DNA from 3 places in the Catenibacterium mitsuokai genome. Region 2 is predicted to be linked to each of the others. Evidence: a T-box and tRNA genes for the amino acid it is inferred to sense, from the RefSeq annotation. Region 2 holds a T-box; the other regions hold tRNA genes.
What was found. A T-box is a leader RNA that pairs with one kind of tRNA and senses whether it is charged. The one in region 2 lies ahead of leuS (leucine--tRNA ligase), so its partner is inferred to be a tRNA-Leu.
Positions count from the first base shown of each region.

Region 1: it encodes a tRNA-Leu, which carries the amino acid that the T-box ahead of leuS (leucine--tRNA ligase) is inferred to sense. The anticodon was not compared.
Region 3: it encodes a tRNA-Leu, which carries the amino acid that the T-box ahead of leuS (leucine--tRNA ligase) is inferred to sense. The anticodon was not compared.

Region 1 is NZ_CP102271.1:398,793-404,211, forward strand. It holds gene ltrA (group II intron reverse transcriptase/maturase) at 1-502, shown strand, start outside; gene NQ499_RS01950 (hypothetical protein) at 657-1,133, opposite strand; gene NQ499_RS01955 (hypothetical protein) at 1,410-1,847, opposite strand; gene NQ499_RS01960 (tautomerase family protein) at 2,180-2,521, shown strand; tRNA gene NQ499_RS01965 (tRNA-Asn) at 2,659-2,733, shown strand; tRNA gene NQ499_RS01970 (tRNA-Glu) at 2,736-2,811, shown strand; tRNA gene NQ499_RS01975 (tRNA-Val) at 2,817-2,892, shown strand; tRNA gene NQ499_RS01980 (tRNA-Thr) at 2,900-2,975, shown strand; tRNA gene NQ499_RS01985 (tRNA-Lys) at 2,981-3,056, shown strand; tRNA gene NQ499_RS01990 (tRNA-Leu) at 3,064-3,146, shown strand; TPP riboswitch at 3,438-3,538, shown strand; gene thiM (hydroxyethylthiazole kinase) at 3,571-4,371, shown strand; gene thiD (bifunctional hydroxymethylpyrimidine kinase/phosphomethylpyrimidine kinase) at 4,358-5,419, shown strand, end outside.
Region 2 is NZ_CP102271.1:761,740-767,158, forward strand. It holds gene NQ499_RS03840 (ABC transporter ATP-binding protein/permease) at 1-1,314, shown strand, start outside; gene NQ499_RS03845 (ABC transporter ATP-binding protein/permease) at 1,316-3,097, shown strand; T-box leader at 3,144-3,343, shown strand; gene leuS (leucine--tRNA ligase) at 3,386-5,419, shown strand, end outside.
Region 3 is NZ_CP102271.1:1,074,824-1,080,242, reverse strand. It holds gene NQ499_RS05425 (hypothetical protein) at 1-297, opposite strand, end outside; gene NQ499_RS05420 (5-methyltetrahydropteroyltriglutamate--homocysteine S-methyltransferase) at 390-1,493, opposite strand; tRNA gene NQ499_RS05415 (tRNA-Cys) at 2,059-2,133, shown strand; tRNA gene NQ499_RS05410 (tRNA-Leu) at 2,141-2,229, shown strand; tRNA gene NQ499_RS05405 (tRNA-Pro) at 2,240-2,316, shown strand; tRNA gene NQ499_RS05400 (tRNA-Ala) at 2,323-2,398, shown strand; tRNA gene NQ499_RS05395 (tRNA-Asp) at 2,407-2,484, shown strand; tRNA gene NQ499_RS05390 (tRNA-Phe) at 2,488-2,563, shown strand; tRNA gene NQ499_RS05385 (tRNA-Ser) at 2,577-2,669, shown strand; gene NQ499_RS05380 (MIP/aquaporin family protein) at 2,847-3,578, opposite strand; gene NQ499_RS05375 (peroxiredoxin) at 3,747-4,202, shown strand; gene yaaA (peroxide stress protein YaaA) at 4,199-4,933, shown strand; gene NQ499_RS05365 (CapA family protein) at 4,926-5,419, shown strand, end outside.

The DNA.
Region 1 (5,419 bases), 360 kb from region 2:
ACCCGAAAGCAAGTTTCTAGGATTCACCTACCTCCAAAGGAATGGTGAATGGAAATGCAAGCCTTCCAATCAGAGCAAGATGAAAATCTACGATAAATGTAGAAGAGAACTTATAAGAAGGATAGGAATTGCACGCCCTCTTGCAGTTACATTCAAGAGAATCAATCAGATTGTAGTGGGGTGGATTAACTATTATCGAATAGGCGTGATGAAATACTTCATTGACGTCTTTGGTCAATGGCTTCGCCATAAAATCAGAGTAATCATTTTGAAACAGTGGAAAAGACCTAAAACGATTTATAAAAACTTATACAAAATGAATAGGCTATTTTCTTGCCAATTTTCTGATGAACAAATCTTTTCGGTGGCAAACTCTAGACGCGGACTTTATAGCCAGGCCTGTGGTCATGTAATTAATAATATTATTAGTCCCAAATTCTTGGGTAAAAGAATAGGAGATAGACCTGGTCTGATCAATCCCCTTAATTACTATCTAAGTTAGTCTGAAATTATCATATAAATGTAGCGCCGTATACGAGACCCGTACGTACGGTGCAACGGGAGGCACAGAAATAATAGTTAATTAACCTTTTAATATTATTCCTTGTCTACCCTATTATAAGAAAACACAGAACGGATGTTCTGTGTTGAAAGTCTTATGAATGGTTGCTTGAGTTACCAGTTGACTGAATAAGCCCCTGATGATGCCAAACTCTTGTCATATTTTTGCCCCATCCAAGTGGTGTTGTAGATTCAGTTGTCCAGTAAATCACATTACCAGGTACAAAACCAATATTAGTAGCTTTGTGTTCATATGTGCCATCTGTATACATAGTACAATTTAAATCATTACTTCCAACTTGGTTGTTGATTTCTTTCATTCCAATTACTTTATGACCCTGTACAACAAGTGCGTTATTAGAAGCAGTCCCACATCCATCTTTACTGTGGCATACGTATCCTTGGAAAGTAGAAGGATTATAACCACCTTCTGTACCATATAGACCTATACTTTTTTCATGGTTATTGGCTTCATCTATATTACATGCGATAGCAATACAAGGACCATTGCTAACACTCTGATTTACTAAATAATTTTCTGCAGCTGCTGCAGGTCTAATCCATGTTCTCATAATTAAAATCCCCCTTTGTAAATTTATAATAACTTAATATTTTTGATTACCTTCTAATAATACCACTATCAAAATAAAAATTCTGTAGATTTTAAGACCATTTATGCTTTAATATGTCTTTTTGTGAAGAAGCATGAATGAGCTCTAAGAAAATACCAATATATTATGTATTTATTTTAAATTTATATTTTTGTATACCTAATTAAAAGTATATATATGTAATGAATTGCAAGCTCATATAAAAACACAGAACGAATTTGTTCTGTGTTCAAAGTCTTATGAATGGTTAGGTCTATTTGTATCAATCTGACTAATTTTTAATCTACCTTTATGAGTATATTCTAATCCTGTACTTAGATCCTTACTCTTCCAAGTAACATCTGTATAAGTACCGACTGTAGGAGTATATCCTGAAATACTATAAATAGGACGGCTTGTATCAGTTACACCATTGTTTTTTTCGTAACCTGAACCTGTAGCACCAGCAAATGAAATATCTGCATCATTACCACAAATACCATGTAACTTACCTTCACTGTCTGTATACCATCCTGATTGTTGGCCGTTATAATCATCAAATTCTTTTTGACCATTTGTACTACCATTACCAGGATATTGGCATTGAATCTTACCTACAATGCAGGCACTCACTGCTACATTTTGATTTGCAGCTAAATTTTCTTCATAAACTGAAGGTTTTACCCATTTTCTCATAATAAATTCCTCCTTCGGACATAATTGCTAATAGATATAAAATTATATCTATTAGCTTTTCCTTTTTATCATTTTTCTAGATTATAACATCTACTCTTTAAAAAATATAGATTTCTAGTCAAATTTTAATGTTAAAATGTGTCATTTAAGCAAATACACAACGCTTACAATACGAATATACTAAAATAAGACAGAAATATTTCTTTATGTGCTATGCATGATCTATCTTCCATACTGGAATTATCAGTAACCACTTTAATCATAAATATAGTAAATTTCTTAAAAAGGTTGTATAATAATGTATAACATGAATTGTAAAGGAGAAATGAAACATGCCATATTTAGCATTACGTACAAACAAGACATTGACTCTTTCTCAGGAAGTTGAATTAAAAACTACTGTAGGAAAGTTAATTACAATGTTTCCTGGTGAATCAGTAGATACATTCATGATTCATATTGAAGATAATCAGCTCATTTATTTTAAAGGCCAGGAAGCAAATTGTATGATGATCACATTATACTTAAAAGGTCATTATACAGATGAACAGAAGGAACAGTTTGTAGCTGAACTTACTAAAGCATTAGTAAAAATCACTAAGATTCCAGCTTCTAATCAGTATGTTACTATATCTGAATTTGAAAAATGGGGTCATGGTGGTGTATACGAATAAGATTTTGCATTGCAAAATCTTATTTTTTTGTTTGAAAACAGGTGGTTAGAATAAAAAATACAAAAAAATGCATTTTTTTCAAAAAAAGGGTTGCAAAAGGTGTATCTGCATGGTAATATAAACAAGCATTCTGAAGTGCTTGAATAGCTCAGCGGTAGAGCAATCGGCTGTTAACCGATCGGTCGGGGGTTCAAATCCCTCTTCAAGCGCCAGTGGCCGGTTGGAGAAACGGTTAACTCACATGCCTTTCACGCATGCATTCACGGGTTCGAATCCCGTACCGGTCACCATATATGGAGGTTTAGCTCAGTTGGGAGAGCATCTGCCTTACAAGCAGAGGGTCAGCGGTTCGAGCCCGTTAACCTCCACCATTTTTTTGCCGACTTAGCTCAATTGGTAGAGCAACTGACTTGTAATCAGTAGGTTGGGGGTTCAATTCCTCTAGTCGGCACCATTAGTGACTCGCTAGCTCAGATGGCAGAGCATCTGACTTTTAATCAGAGGGTCAGGGGTTCAAATCCCCTGCGAGTCACCATCTTGATGCGGGTGTGGTGAAATTGGCAGACACGCTAGACTTAGGATCTAGTGCTTCGGCGTGCAGGTTCAAGTCCTGTCACCCGCACCATTCTGAATGCAGACACCGAACTATTCGGTGTTTTTTTTATGCCTTAAAATAAAAAAATCTACCATTACTGGTAGATTACATCCTGTTATAGAAGAGATGTTAATGAGGGGAAGCTCATTAATAGAGATATCTCAGATATTTGGGAAGCTATAACAGAATGCGTAATCTATTATAATACTATCATAAGATATACACAATACGTAAATATATAATGTCACAAAGATGATACACTATATTATTCTGAATTATGAAATCACTTGTATTTTGTAACTGATTGTTTTACCATATTATTATAATTGAAATGGGAGCTAATTTGCTGAGAGTAGACATAAGTCTTGACCATGAAACCTGATTTGGATAATGCCAACGTAGGAATTTATGAGCACCTTCTTTCAGCGTGCTCTTTTTTATGGAGGAAAAGAATATGAATTACATTAAGAAATTAAGAGAAGTAAAACCATTAGTACACAACATTACTAACTATGTAACAGTCAATGATGTAGCCAATGCGATTTTAGCAATTGGGGGCAGTCCTATTATGTCAGATGAGATTACAGAAGTGGCTCAGATGACTTCTATCAGTAATGCATTTAATATTAATATTGGTACTCTCAATCAGGTGAAGATTGCTTCTATGTTTGAAGCAGGTAAAGCATCTAATGCATGTCAGCATATTACTGTATTAGATCCAGTAGGTGCAGGAGCTACTGATTTACGTACTAATACATGTAAGGATCTACTCGCTCAGATTCATTTTGATGCTATCAAAGGGAATGTTTCAGAAATCAAGACTTTAATGGCTGGTACAGGTCATACTAAAGGTGTTGATGCATCTGCAGAAGATCAGAAGAACTCACATGATCTTATTGACGATATCAAAGCGTTCGCAAAAGAATTGAATACTATTATTATTGTGACTGGTCCTGTAGATTATGTCACTGATGGTAATAAGTGCTATATGATCAAAAATGGATGTAAGGAAATGAGTGCTATTACTGGTACAGGATGTATGTTATCAGGTATCTTAGGATGTTTCTTAACAGTAGAAAATAGTGTAGATAGTGCAGCGGCTGCTGTTATGTCCATGGGTATTGCGGGTGAAATTGGTGCTTCTAAATTAAAAGAAGGTGAAGGTAATGCAACACTTCGTACTTATTTAATTGATGCATTATTTAATATGAGTGATGAAGAATTAGAAAAGAGTGGTAAATATGAAGTTCAATAATGACATGTTAAGACTCTACGCTGTGACTGATCGTCATTGGACAGGAGAACAGACTCTCTATGAGCAGGTAAGAGATGTTTTAATGGGTGGTGCTACCTGTCTTCAGCTAAGAGAAAAAGACCTGGATGAAGCCTCTTTCTATGAAGAAGCAAAGAATATTAAAGAACTATGTCGCTTATTTGATGTGCCATTTATTATTAATGATAATGTCATGCTTGCTAAGGAAATTGATGCGGATGGTGTTCATGTAGGTCAGGATGATATGGCTTGCGCTAAGGCAAGAGAAATACTTGGTCCAGATAAGATCATTGGTGTCAGTGCACATACTATAGAAGAAGCAAGAATTGCGAAAGAACAAGGTGCAGACTATTTAGGTGTAGGGGCTATTTTCCCTACATCTTCTAAAGATGATGCAGAAGTATTAGGTATCAAGCGTTTAAAAGAAATGACTGAAACAGTGGATCTACCAATGGTTGCGATTGGTGGAATTAGTTATGATAATTGCTTATTACTTAAAGATACAGGTATTGATGGTATTGCGGTTATTAGTGCTTTATTTGGTCAGAAGCATATCAAACAGGCTACTATTGATTTAAAGAAGCGTGTAGATGCACTTTATGAAACAATGCATACATGTTTAACTATTGCCGGTAGTGACTCAAGTGGTGGGGCAGGAATACAAGCAGACTTAAAGACAATGCTTGCGAATAAAGTATTTGGTATGAGCGCTATTACAGCCCTCACAGCCCAGAATACAACGGGTGTGACAGATATTATGGATGTGACTCCAGAATTCTTAGAAAGCCAGATTCGTGCTGTATTTGATGATATCTATCCAGAAGCTGTTAAGATTGGTATGGTGTCTTCTAAAGCACTTATTCATACTATTGTAGAAATGTTGAAACATTATGATGCGAAGCATATTGTGGTAGATCCAGTCATGGTGGCTACAAGTGGTGCAAAGCTTATTAGTGATGAAGCTATCTCTACATTAAAAGAAGAACTACTTCCTATCGCAGAAGTGATTACACCTAATATTCCAGAAACA
Region 2 (5,419 bases):
ATGAAACGTGTTTCTATTGCCCGTGCCTTGTTGAAGGATGCACCTGTATTACTGTGCGATGAACCAACAGGTGCACTTCATTATAAACAGGCAAAAGAGGTTATGACACTATTAAAGGAAGTCTCAGAAGATCGTTTGGTCATTGTTGTGTCTCATGATACAGAACTATTAGATGAATATGTAGATATACTCATAGAGATGAGGAATCAGACATTACATACTGTTAAAGAAGGGAATACAAATAAAGATGTTCTGATTCCTCAACATAAGAAGCACTTCTCTTTAAGATATAGCTTTAAAGAAGTGTTAGGAGAAAGAAGGAGACTCGCACTTCTTTCACTCTTTCAGATACTTGTTATTGTGACTTCGCTAGTAATTATAAGTGGTTTAAATGGTCTTTCTACCTCTATAGAAAAATCTTACATGGAAGCACCACTTAAAGATATTGTGACTATAGCAAGTCATGATGGGGAACCCTTCTCTTTAAAGGAAAAAGCAACGCCACATTTTGATATAGAAAGTGGGTATATAAAAGGTGTGAATGCATCTTTGATTCGTTTACCTGCTAAGAAAAATCATATCAAGCTGCTTTCAGGTCGTTTTCCTCATCATACAAATGAAGTCATTATTACACATAATTTATCTCATAAACTCAAATCACAATTCACATGTCATCTATTAGAAGATGATACATATAAAGTAGTAGGAGTAATAGAAGATAATTTCTATCAGGATCAATTTGTCTGTTTTCATCATGATATAGATAAGAAATATCCAGATCTTATAAGAGATGACAAGATGGATATTATCACCAATAATCCTAAAACAGTCATTAAACGTTATGAAAACAATTATGAAGCAGATAATGATGTATATATGAAGAAGATGAGTTATGGCACGCTTATTTCTATTGGTCGCATTATTGCCTTGGCTTATATGATGATCAGTTTATTTGTGGCGATAGAACTCACAAAAACAGTCTTCTCTTCTCTTTACTTAGAAAGAAGCCGCTCATTAGCTTTGAAAATCTCTATGGGTGCAACATACAAACAATTACAGCGTGAATCAAAGATAGAAATATTTATTATTGGCTCATTTATTTACTCTGTCAGCATAGTGATGTTTATAATCATTCTTTCTATTCTTCCATTGACATCATTTAAGGAATATTTTCATTTTACCTGCCTTGCCTCTCCTTATTATTTCTATATTATTTTCTATTTTCTCTATCTTCTTATATTAATAATATCTGCTTTAGCACCGTTTATTCGTATTAAGAAGGAGAGTATTGTCTCATTACTTAGGGAGGAATAATATGATTCAACTTAAATCAATCAATAAACGTTATCTGCATGAACATGTACTAGACAATATTTCTTGTAATCTTCCTGATATAGGCTTTGTGTCACTAATAGGACCAAGTGGATGTGGAAAAAGTACTTTACTTCATATTATTGCAGGACTCGATGATGATTATTCTGGAGAAGTCATTTATAAAGATAAGAAGATTTCTATTATCTTTCAGGATTTTCATCTTATTCCTTGGCTTTCTATCACAAATAATATTCGTCTCTATGATTATTTTCATAAATCATCTTACATATTGGATGAAACACTCACTAAACAGTTTAAGAAGACCCCGGTGAGTGCACTTTCTTTAGGGCAAAGACAACGCACTGCGATAGAACGTGCTCTTTATTATGATCCAGATATTATTTTATGTGATGAACCAACAGCATCACTTGATCCAGATAATGCAAAGAGAGTATTGCAGATATTGAAGGAACGTTCTCATTCTTCTCTTGTATTATTTGTATCCCATGATGAAACATCAGTGAAACAATACAGTGATCGTATTATAGAGATGAAGGATGGCTATATCATAAAGGATACAGTAATCCAAAAGACAGAGGTATATCCTAAAGAGAATCATTGTAATAATAAAAGATATCATTTTCCTATCCTAAAACTAACAATCCAGTCCTTTTTAAGTAGTCGTAAAAGGTTCTTTCAAATGTCTTTCGCGTTATCTATCGCATTATTATGTCTGATGATGACATTTACCTTTACATTCTCTTTTCGTAATACCATTTATCAATATCTCTCTTCATTGATTCCACAGAAGTCAATTACTTATAAATTACGTAATGATGATCCTTTATCTTTAACTCATTTCAACGAAGCAACCTATCATTATTTGAATTTAGATGATTATAATCTCATGGGAATCTCTCATAATAGTCAAAGATATCAGAAGAATGAAGTTCTGTTTATATCTGATGATACATCTTATGTCAGCCAGTATATATATGGAAGAGCACCACAAAATAATGATGAAATTGCGGTACCTCTCTCAACTGCAAGAAAACTTGCCCAAAATAAGAAGGTGAATTCGTTACTCAATACATCATGGACGATCTATTATAAATATCAATTAAAAATCAAAGGAATTGAAGTAAAAATAGTAGGTATATCTCCACAAACTTACAATTATGATGCCTTTTATATGTATGAATTTGCTAACTATCATTGGATTGAATCACTCTTTAATCAGACACCAACTGCAAGATATGGTATGTTGAAGTATAAGGCAGACAAATCAATTATAAATTCTTTAAAAAAGAATTATCCTGAATATGAATTCAAGACAATGGGGGAATCAACAAAGAAAACATTGAATGATAACATGAATAGAATTCAGATGATTCTTGTCATTTTTTCTATTTTGACTATTATTTCTTCCATCTTTATGATTATGGAAATCATGATTCTTCATGCTATGCATTTAAAGAAGGATCATGCCATCATGAAAGCCTATGGTGAAAAGAATAAACATATTTTTAAGATGTCTTTCTATCAATGTCTGATTCTCCATTCTTATAGCTATTTAACTGCTTCTCTTATATTATTAGGTATTATGAAGGTGATGAATCAGATTATTCCTCAGATCACGGACTTTCCTATGCATCTTACATTCCAGCCTCTTATTATGCTTCTATTGTGGGCTGGTTCATTCTTGTTAGTCTGTATCTCAACATTGTTTAGTGTTATTTATATTATCAAACTCAATCCATCCCGCATCCTTAAAATGAGATGATACTTCTTGCAAATAATGGGAAATTATGATAAGGTGAGTGAGTATATAAAAGTCAAGGAACTAGAGTAGTAGATGGTCATGCTTTTTAAGAGAACTTATGGCTGGTGTGAATAAGTAAAGTCATCCATTGAACTCGCTAGGGAGATGGGTCTGTGGTAAGCAGATCACGTATTGCTGCGTTAAAGCATTAAGCGCATGAATCAGTCTTCATGAACTAAGGTGGTACCGCGAGTTCTCGTCCTTAGACATGAGGACTTTTTTTATTTTAAAAGTGGAGGAGACAGAATTATGACTTATGATCATAAGATAGCAGAAAAGAAATGGCAGAAATACTGGGAAGAGAATAAGACATTCGAAACAGATGTTTATGATTTCTCAAAACCTAAATACTATGCCTTAGACATGTTCCCTTATCCATCAGGACAAGGTCTTCATGTTGGACATCCAGAAGGATATACAGCAACTGACATTATGTCAAGAATGAAGAGAATGCAGGGATATAACGTATTACATCCAATGGGATTTGACTCATTTGGTTTACCTGCTGAACAGTATGCAATCAAGACAGGTAACCACCCTGAAGGATTTACATTAAAGAATATTCAGACTTTCACTAAACAGTTAAAGATGTTAGGTTTCTCATTTGACTGGGATAAGCAGGTATCTACTTGTGATCCTAGCTTCTATAAATGGACTCAGTGGATTTTCAAACAGCTTTATGAAGATGGTTTAGCTAGATATGTAGATATTCCTGTTAACTGGTGTGAAGAATTAGGTACAGTACTTGCGAACGATGAAATTATCGATGGTAAGAGTGAACGTGGTGGATTCCCTGTTATTCGTAAGAATATGAAACAGTGGGTTATTGATATTCCTAAATATGCTGAAAGATTACTTGCAGGATTAGAAGAAGTTGATTGGCCAGAATCTACTAAAGAAATTCAGAGAAACTGGATTGGTAAATCAATCGGTGCTCATGTTGATTTTAAGGTAGATGGTTATGATGATAAATTCACAGTATTCACAACACGTTGTGATACATTATTCGGTGCTACTTATTGTGTATTAGCACCAGAACATGAATTAGTAGAAAAGATTACGACTCCTGATAAGAAGGATGAAGTAAAAGCTTACTTAGATGTATGCGCAACTAAGTCAGAACTTGAAAGAACTGAATTAAATAAAGAAAAGACTGGCGTCTTCATTGGTGCTTATGCAATCAACCCAGTAAATGGTAAGAAGATTCCAATCTGGATTTCTGACTATGTATTAGCTGGTTATGGAACAGGTGCTATCATGGCTGTTCCTGCACATGATGATCGTGACTATGCTTTCGCAAAGAAGTTTGGTATCGATATTATTCCAGTATTAGAAGGTGGAGATGTTACTAAGGAAGCATGGACACAGGATGGTGTACATATCAACTCTGGCTTCTTAAATGGTTTAGATAAACAGGAAGCAATCGATAAGATGTTAGACTGGTTAGAAGAACATCATTGTGGTTCTAAGCATGTTAACTATCGTTTAAGAGAATGGATCTTCGCAAGACAGAGATATTGGGGTGAACCAATTCCAATCATTAACTTTGATGATGGAACATCTGTTGCATTAAGTGATGATCAGTTACCACTTATCCTACCTGAACTTGAAGATTATAGTCCATCAAAGACTGGCTCTTCTCCATTGGATAAGGCTGTTGACTGGGTTAATGTAGAAGTAGATGGTAAGAAGGGTAAGAGAGAAACAAGTACAATGCCTGGTTCTGCAGGATCTTCTTGGTACTTCTTAAGATATATTGATCCACATAACGATAAGGCTATTGCGGATCCAGAATTATTAAAGCATTGGATGCCAGTTGACTTGTATGTTGGTGGACCTGAACATGCAGTAGGACACTTATTATATTCACGTATGTGGAATAACTATTTATATGACAAGGGTATCGTACCAGTTAAAGAACCATTCAAGAAGCTATACCATCAGGGTATGATTCTTGGTCCAAATGGTGTGAAGATGTCTAAGTCAAAGGGTAACGTTATTAATCCAGATGATATTGTAGAAGCATATGGTGCAGATACATTACGTTTATATGAAATGTTTATGGGTCCTCTTGAAGCATCTAAACCTTGGAGTGAAACAGGTGTAGAAGGTTCAAAGAAATGGCTAGAACGTGTTTATAGACTATTTGTTGAATCTGATAAGTTAACTGATACAAATGATGGTTCATTAGACTTCGTATATCACTCAACAGTTAAAAAGGTGACTGAAGACTATGAAAACCTTGGCTTTAATACAGCTATCTCACAGATGATGATCTTCATT
Region 3 (5,419 bases), 310 kb from region 2:
TACACCCCATATAGATGCCCAGATCACACCATATAAGCCAATAGCCCCAAAGATAGAAGAAACATACAGATGTCCCATTTCTACTGTTTCATTGCCTTTCAGATAAAAATAACTAAATACAAGAAACATAATCAACTGTGACATACAGGTATACTTCAACACTGCTTGTGCTTTGACTCTATAATATGTAGTACTTATGTTCTCATCAATCGTTTTACTAGATAAATGAGATATCACTTCACCGATAACACCTAACACAATTGCAATAATTATGTATCTAATTATAGTTTCTATCATATCTGTTCACCTCTTATACATAAATTACATTGTATCAATTAATATACTACAAGACACAAAAGAATCCCCTAGGATTTCCTAGAGGACACTTATTAACCCCAGACTTCTTCTGCGATTTCTTTTACAAGTTTTAATTTAGCCCATTGTTCTTCTTCTGTCAGTTTATTACCAATCTCACATGATGCAAAACCACATTGTGGGCTCAAAGATAAACGTTCAAGAGGAATATACTTGCTTGCTTCCTTAATTCTCTGAATGATTTTTTCTTTATCTTCTAATTCTGGACGTTTAGTAGTAATTAATCCTAAGACAACTTTCTTATCACCTGATACTTTTGCAAGAGGCTTGAAACCTCCTGAACGTTCATCATCATATTCTAAGTAGTATGCATTCACATTTTCTTCACCAAATAATAAATCAGCCACACCATCATAAGCACCTGAACTAAAGAATGTAGAATGATAATTACCACGACATACATGTGTATTGATTTCTAAGTCCTTTGGACTTGCTGCAACAACTTCATTGTTAAGTTCTAATAATCTCTTTTTATAATCTTCTAATGCATCACCAGTACGTCCTGTAAGGCCACATGCAAGCTGTGGATTGACCATACCGCCCCATACACAATCATCAAACTGCAATACACGACATCCTGCATCATAAATTTCATGAACAAACTCAATATAAGCCTTGACTACATCAGAAGCAAAAGCCTCTTCACTTTCATAAATACTTAATGTATTTCTAAGTAACTGTGTTCCCGTAAAGTAAGCATAGAACTGTCCTGGTGAAGGAATAGTCTGTTTAGCAACTGTTTTTCCATCTTCAAACTGTTTTACAAATTTGAAATGATCTACGAAAGGATGATGATCACAGCTGATCTTTCCTGTGACATAAGTATCATCAATCATTGCTGCTTCACCATCAAATGTTGTATTACCTTCTATTGTCTTTTTATGTTCGACGCCATTAAGTCCCCACATAAAATCTAAATGCCATGTAGAACGTCTAAATTCTCCATCAGTGATTGTATGATAACCTAATTCTTTAATCTTAGTAATAAGTTCTGTAATACACTCATCTTCTACTTTTTTTAATTCTTCTGCATTAATTGTATTATTTTCAAAATCTCTTCTTGCCTTCTTAAGTCTCTCAGGTCTTAAGAAACTACCTACATAGTCATATCTATTCATTTTAATTGTCTCCTTTTTGCGTGAGTTCATTTTATCAAAGATAATCTGCAAGTAGAAATACATATAAATGTGTGTTCTTTATAGATTGAGGCTATGGATGCGATACATCAGCAATGTACTTGTATTCAAAAATAGAAAACATATTATAAGTGTTATAATTCCTTTTATACCTAGAGTATGCATAGAACTAACTAAAGGCATCATACGAACAATTGAATAAGCGACATTAAATTCTATTAATATGCATGTAGATTGTTTTCTAAATATATACTGTAATATAAGCAAAACAATCATTAATGGTAGTGAAGTTTTAATAACAGATAAAATTATTTCTTTATACATAGTAACCACTCCTTGTTTTCTATTATGACTACTAATTTTAAGAGAATTATGTGATTTATATTAGAAATGTAAATTGTATTGATTATTCCATCATAAAACCGATTATTAGGTTTTCTCATAGAAGAAATGAATTATATTTTATACACTTTTTTAAACTTTTTTCTTAAAAACCCTTGCAATTATCTAAAATCCATAGTATATTATACGAGCGCCACGAAGCAACGGTTCCATAGCCAAGTTGGTAAGGCAGAAGACTGCAACTCTTCGACCATCGGTTCAAGTCCGGTTGGAACCTCCACATATGTGCCCTGGTGGCGAAACTGGTAGACGCACAGGACTTAAAATCCTGCGGACTTCAAACTCCGTGCCGGTTCGATTCCGGCCCAGGGCACCATCTTTATAAACGGGAAGTAGCACAGCTTGGTAGTGCACCTGGTTTGGGACCAGGGGGTCGCAGGTTCAAATCCTGTCTTCCCGACCATTTATCGGGGCCTTAGCTCAGCTGGGAGAGCGCCTGCTTTGCACGCAGGAGGTCAGGAGTTCGATCCTCCTAGGCTCCACCATTTTTATTGGTCTGGTAGTTCAGTTGGTTTAGAATGCCGCCCTGTCACGGCGGAGGTCGCGGGTTCGAGCCCCGTTCAGACCGCCAATTGGTTCCGTAGCTCAGTCGGTAGAGCAGAGGACTGAAAATCCTCGTGTCGCTGGTTCGATTCCGGCCGGAACCACCATTTTATTTATGATGCAGGTTTACCCAAGTCCGGCTGAAGGGATCGGTCTTGAAAACCGACAGAGGATTAACGTCCTGCGGGGGTTCGAATCCCTCAACCTGCGCCATTTATAAATATAACTCAGGATTCGTTCCTGAGTTTTTTTGTGCTTTATAAGTTATATTATATTTTAGTGGTTCTTATTTGATAAGCATTTCAGTTACCAATTCCTCGATGCTTATCCTTTTTTTATTACTCCCCTATTCTTTTAGGCAAAGAAAAAAAGCTATCGATTGATAGCTTCTTAGAAAATGTTGAAATATAATAGACAAGCACAGATACTTGCACAAATTGGAGCAAGTACTGGAACCCATGCATAATCCCACTGAGAAGTTCCCTTGTTCTTAATTGGTAAGATTGCATGTAAGATTCTTGGACCTAAGTCACGAGCTGGGTTTAAAGCTGGACCTGTAGGACCACCAAATGAAGCAACTAATGCCATAACTAATAAACCAACACCAATGAAACCAGCACCCTGGTTACCATGTTCGAAGATTGGTGAATGTGTAATAGATAATGCACAGAAGAATAAGATGAATGATCCGAAGAATTCGTTTACGAAACCATTGAACTTATTGTTTGTTGCATCAGTAGTTGAGAATGTACCTAAGATTGCATCAGGATTTTCTGTTGCATCATAATGTGGTTTGAAGCAAATATAAAGAATAAACTGACCTACGATAGCACCAGCAAACTGTACTAAGATGTAAGGTAATACTTCAGCTAATGGAACATCACCTGCAACAGCAAGACCAATAGTGAACGCTGGGTTGATATGGTTACCAGAAATTTTACCAATCATAAGAGCTGGAATCATAACGGCCATACCATAACCGATTGCAATGATGACCCATCCACTGTGGCTTCCCTTTGTTCCCTTTAATTCCACGTTTGCTACTGAGCCGTTACCAATCATAACCATGATTGCAGTACCAAGGAACTCAGCAATGAGACGAGTAGTTAATGAAAATGTCATAATTGTCCCCCTATTTAATATTTAATTGTATTTAATGACAAATGGATTATAAAACCTGTATTTCAATGTGTCAACATGTTTATAAAATGTTAATGCTTACATCTGTTTTTTATTGGAAGGTGGCGCTTTATTTTTATTTTTGGTATGATTAAACAAGGAGGGTTTGTTATGTTAGAGATTAATACAAAAGCACCTTCTTTTAATCTACCAGATGAAGAAGGCAATATGCATACTTTAGAAGAATATAGAGGACATCGTGTGATTCTCTATTTCTATCCTAGAGATAATACACCTGGATGTTCTAAACAGGCATGCGGGTTTCGAGATTTGTATCCTGAATTTTTAGAAAAAGATGCAGTGGTCATTGGAATCAGTAAAGATTCTGTAGCAAGTCACAAGAAGTTCAAAGAGAAATATGAACTACCTTTTACTTTGCTTTCTGATACAGAAAAGAAAACAATCATGGACTATGATGTATGGAAAGAGAAGAAGAATTATGGAAAGGTCAGCATGGGTGTTGTAAGAACAACATACTTAATTGATGAAGCAGGAATGATTATTAAAGCCAAGGAGCGTGTAAAGACTGCCGATAATCCTAAAGAGATGCTTGAGGCTTTATCATGAAGATTATCATGAGTCCTGCTAAGAAGATGAGAAGCGACGAGGATGCATCTATTACTCCTACTACACCTTGTTTTCTTAATGAGTCTTATATATTAGAAGAGAAACTTAAGAGTATGTCCTATGAGGAGTTAAGAAAGCTTTGGAAGACCAATGAAACATTAACAAATCAATGTTTTGAGGAGTTACAAGTTCGTCAGTTTAAACCACTGACATGTGCGATTCATGCATATGATGGAATTGCTTTTAAGTACCTTCATCCCTTTTCTATGAGCGATGATGAAAGAGATTATCTGCATAGCCATTTACGTATTTTGTCAGGTCTATATGGAGTTTTAACACCTACCGACGGAATTGCACCCTATCGTTTAGAAATGGGCGTAAAATTGCTTAATTTGTATCAATTCTGGGGTAGTAAAATATATAACTCTTTGGATGATCATGTCATCATTAATCTAGCATCTAAAGAGTATTCAAAATGTATTACTGATTACTTAACGGAAGAAGACCAATGTATTGAGATACAGTTTCTAAGAAATATCAAAGGAAAACTTAAGCAGCAGTCAACCTATGCGAAGATGGCTAGAGGCGCAATGATCTCTTATATGGCTAAAGAAAAGATAGAAAATATAGAGGACTTAAAGAAGTTTAACGATTTAGATTTTGTATTTGATGAAAATCTATCTAATGATCATTGTTTTGTATTTGTACAAGGGAGAAATGAAAATGAATAAGTTTTTAAAAGGTTTTGTATGTGCACTTCTTGTATTAAGTACTGGTTGTGCTCAAGAAGAGAAGAAAGAAACACCAAAGAAGACCAAGAAAAAGACAGAAGAAACAGCTCAGGTCACTCATACTGATATTACTATGTCTTTTGTAGGTGATATGACTTTAGGAAATTATGCAGGGCAGGCATATGATGGATCTTTTGATCAGGAATATGTGAAACAGGGTAATAATCCTGATTATTTCTTAAAGAATGTCAAGAGTGTTTTTGAACAGGACGATTTAACTATTGCGAACTTAGAAGGTCCTTTGACTGATGAAGAGAGTCATGTTATTAAGTCATTCCCATTTAAGGGTAAAAAGGAATATGCAAAGATTTTAACTAATAGTAGTGTTGAAGCTGTGACAGTCGCAAACAACCATTCTATGGACCGTTATCAGAAAGGGATGGATGATACTAAAGCCACTCTCGATGAGTATGGTGTAGGCTATTT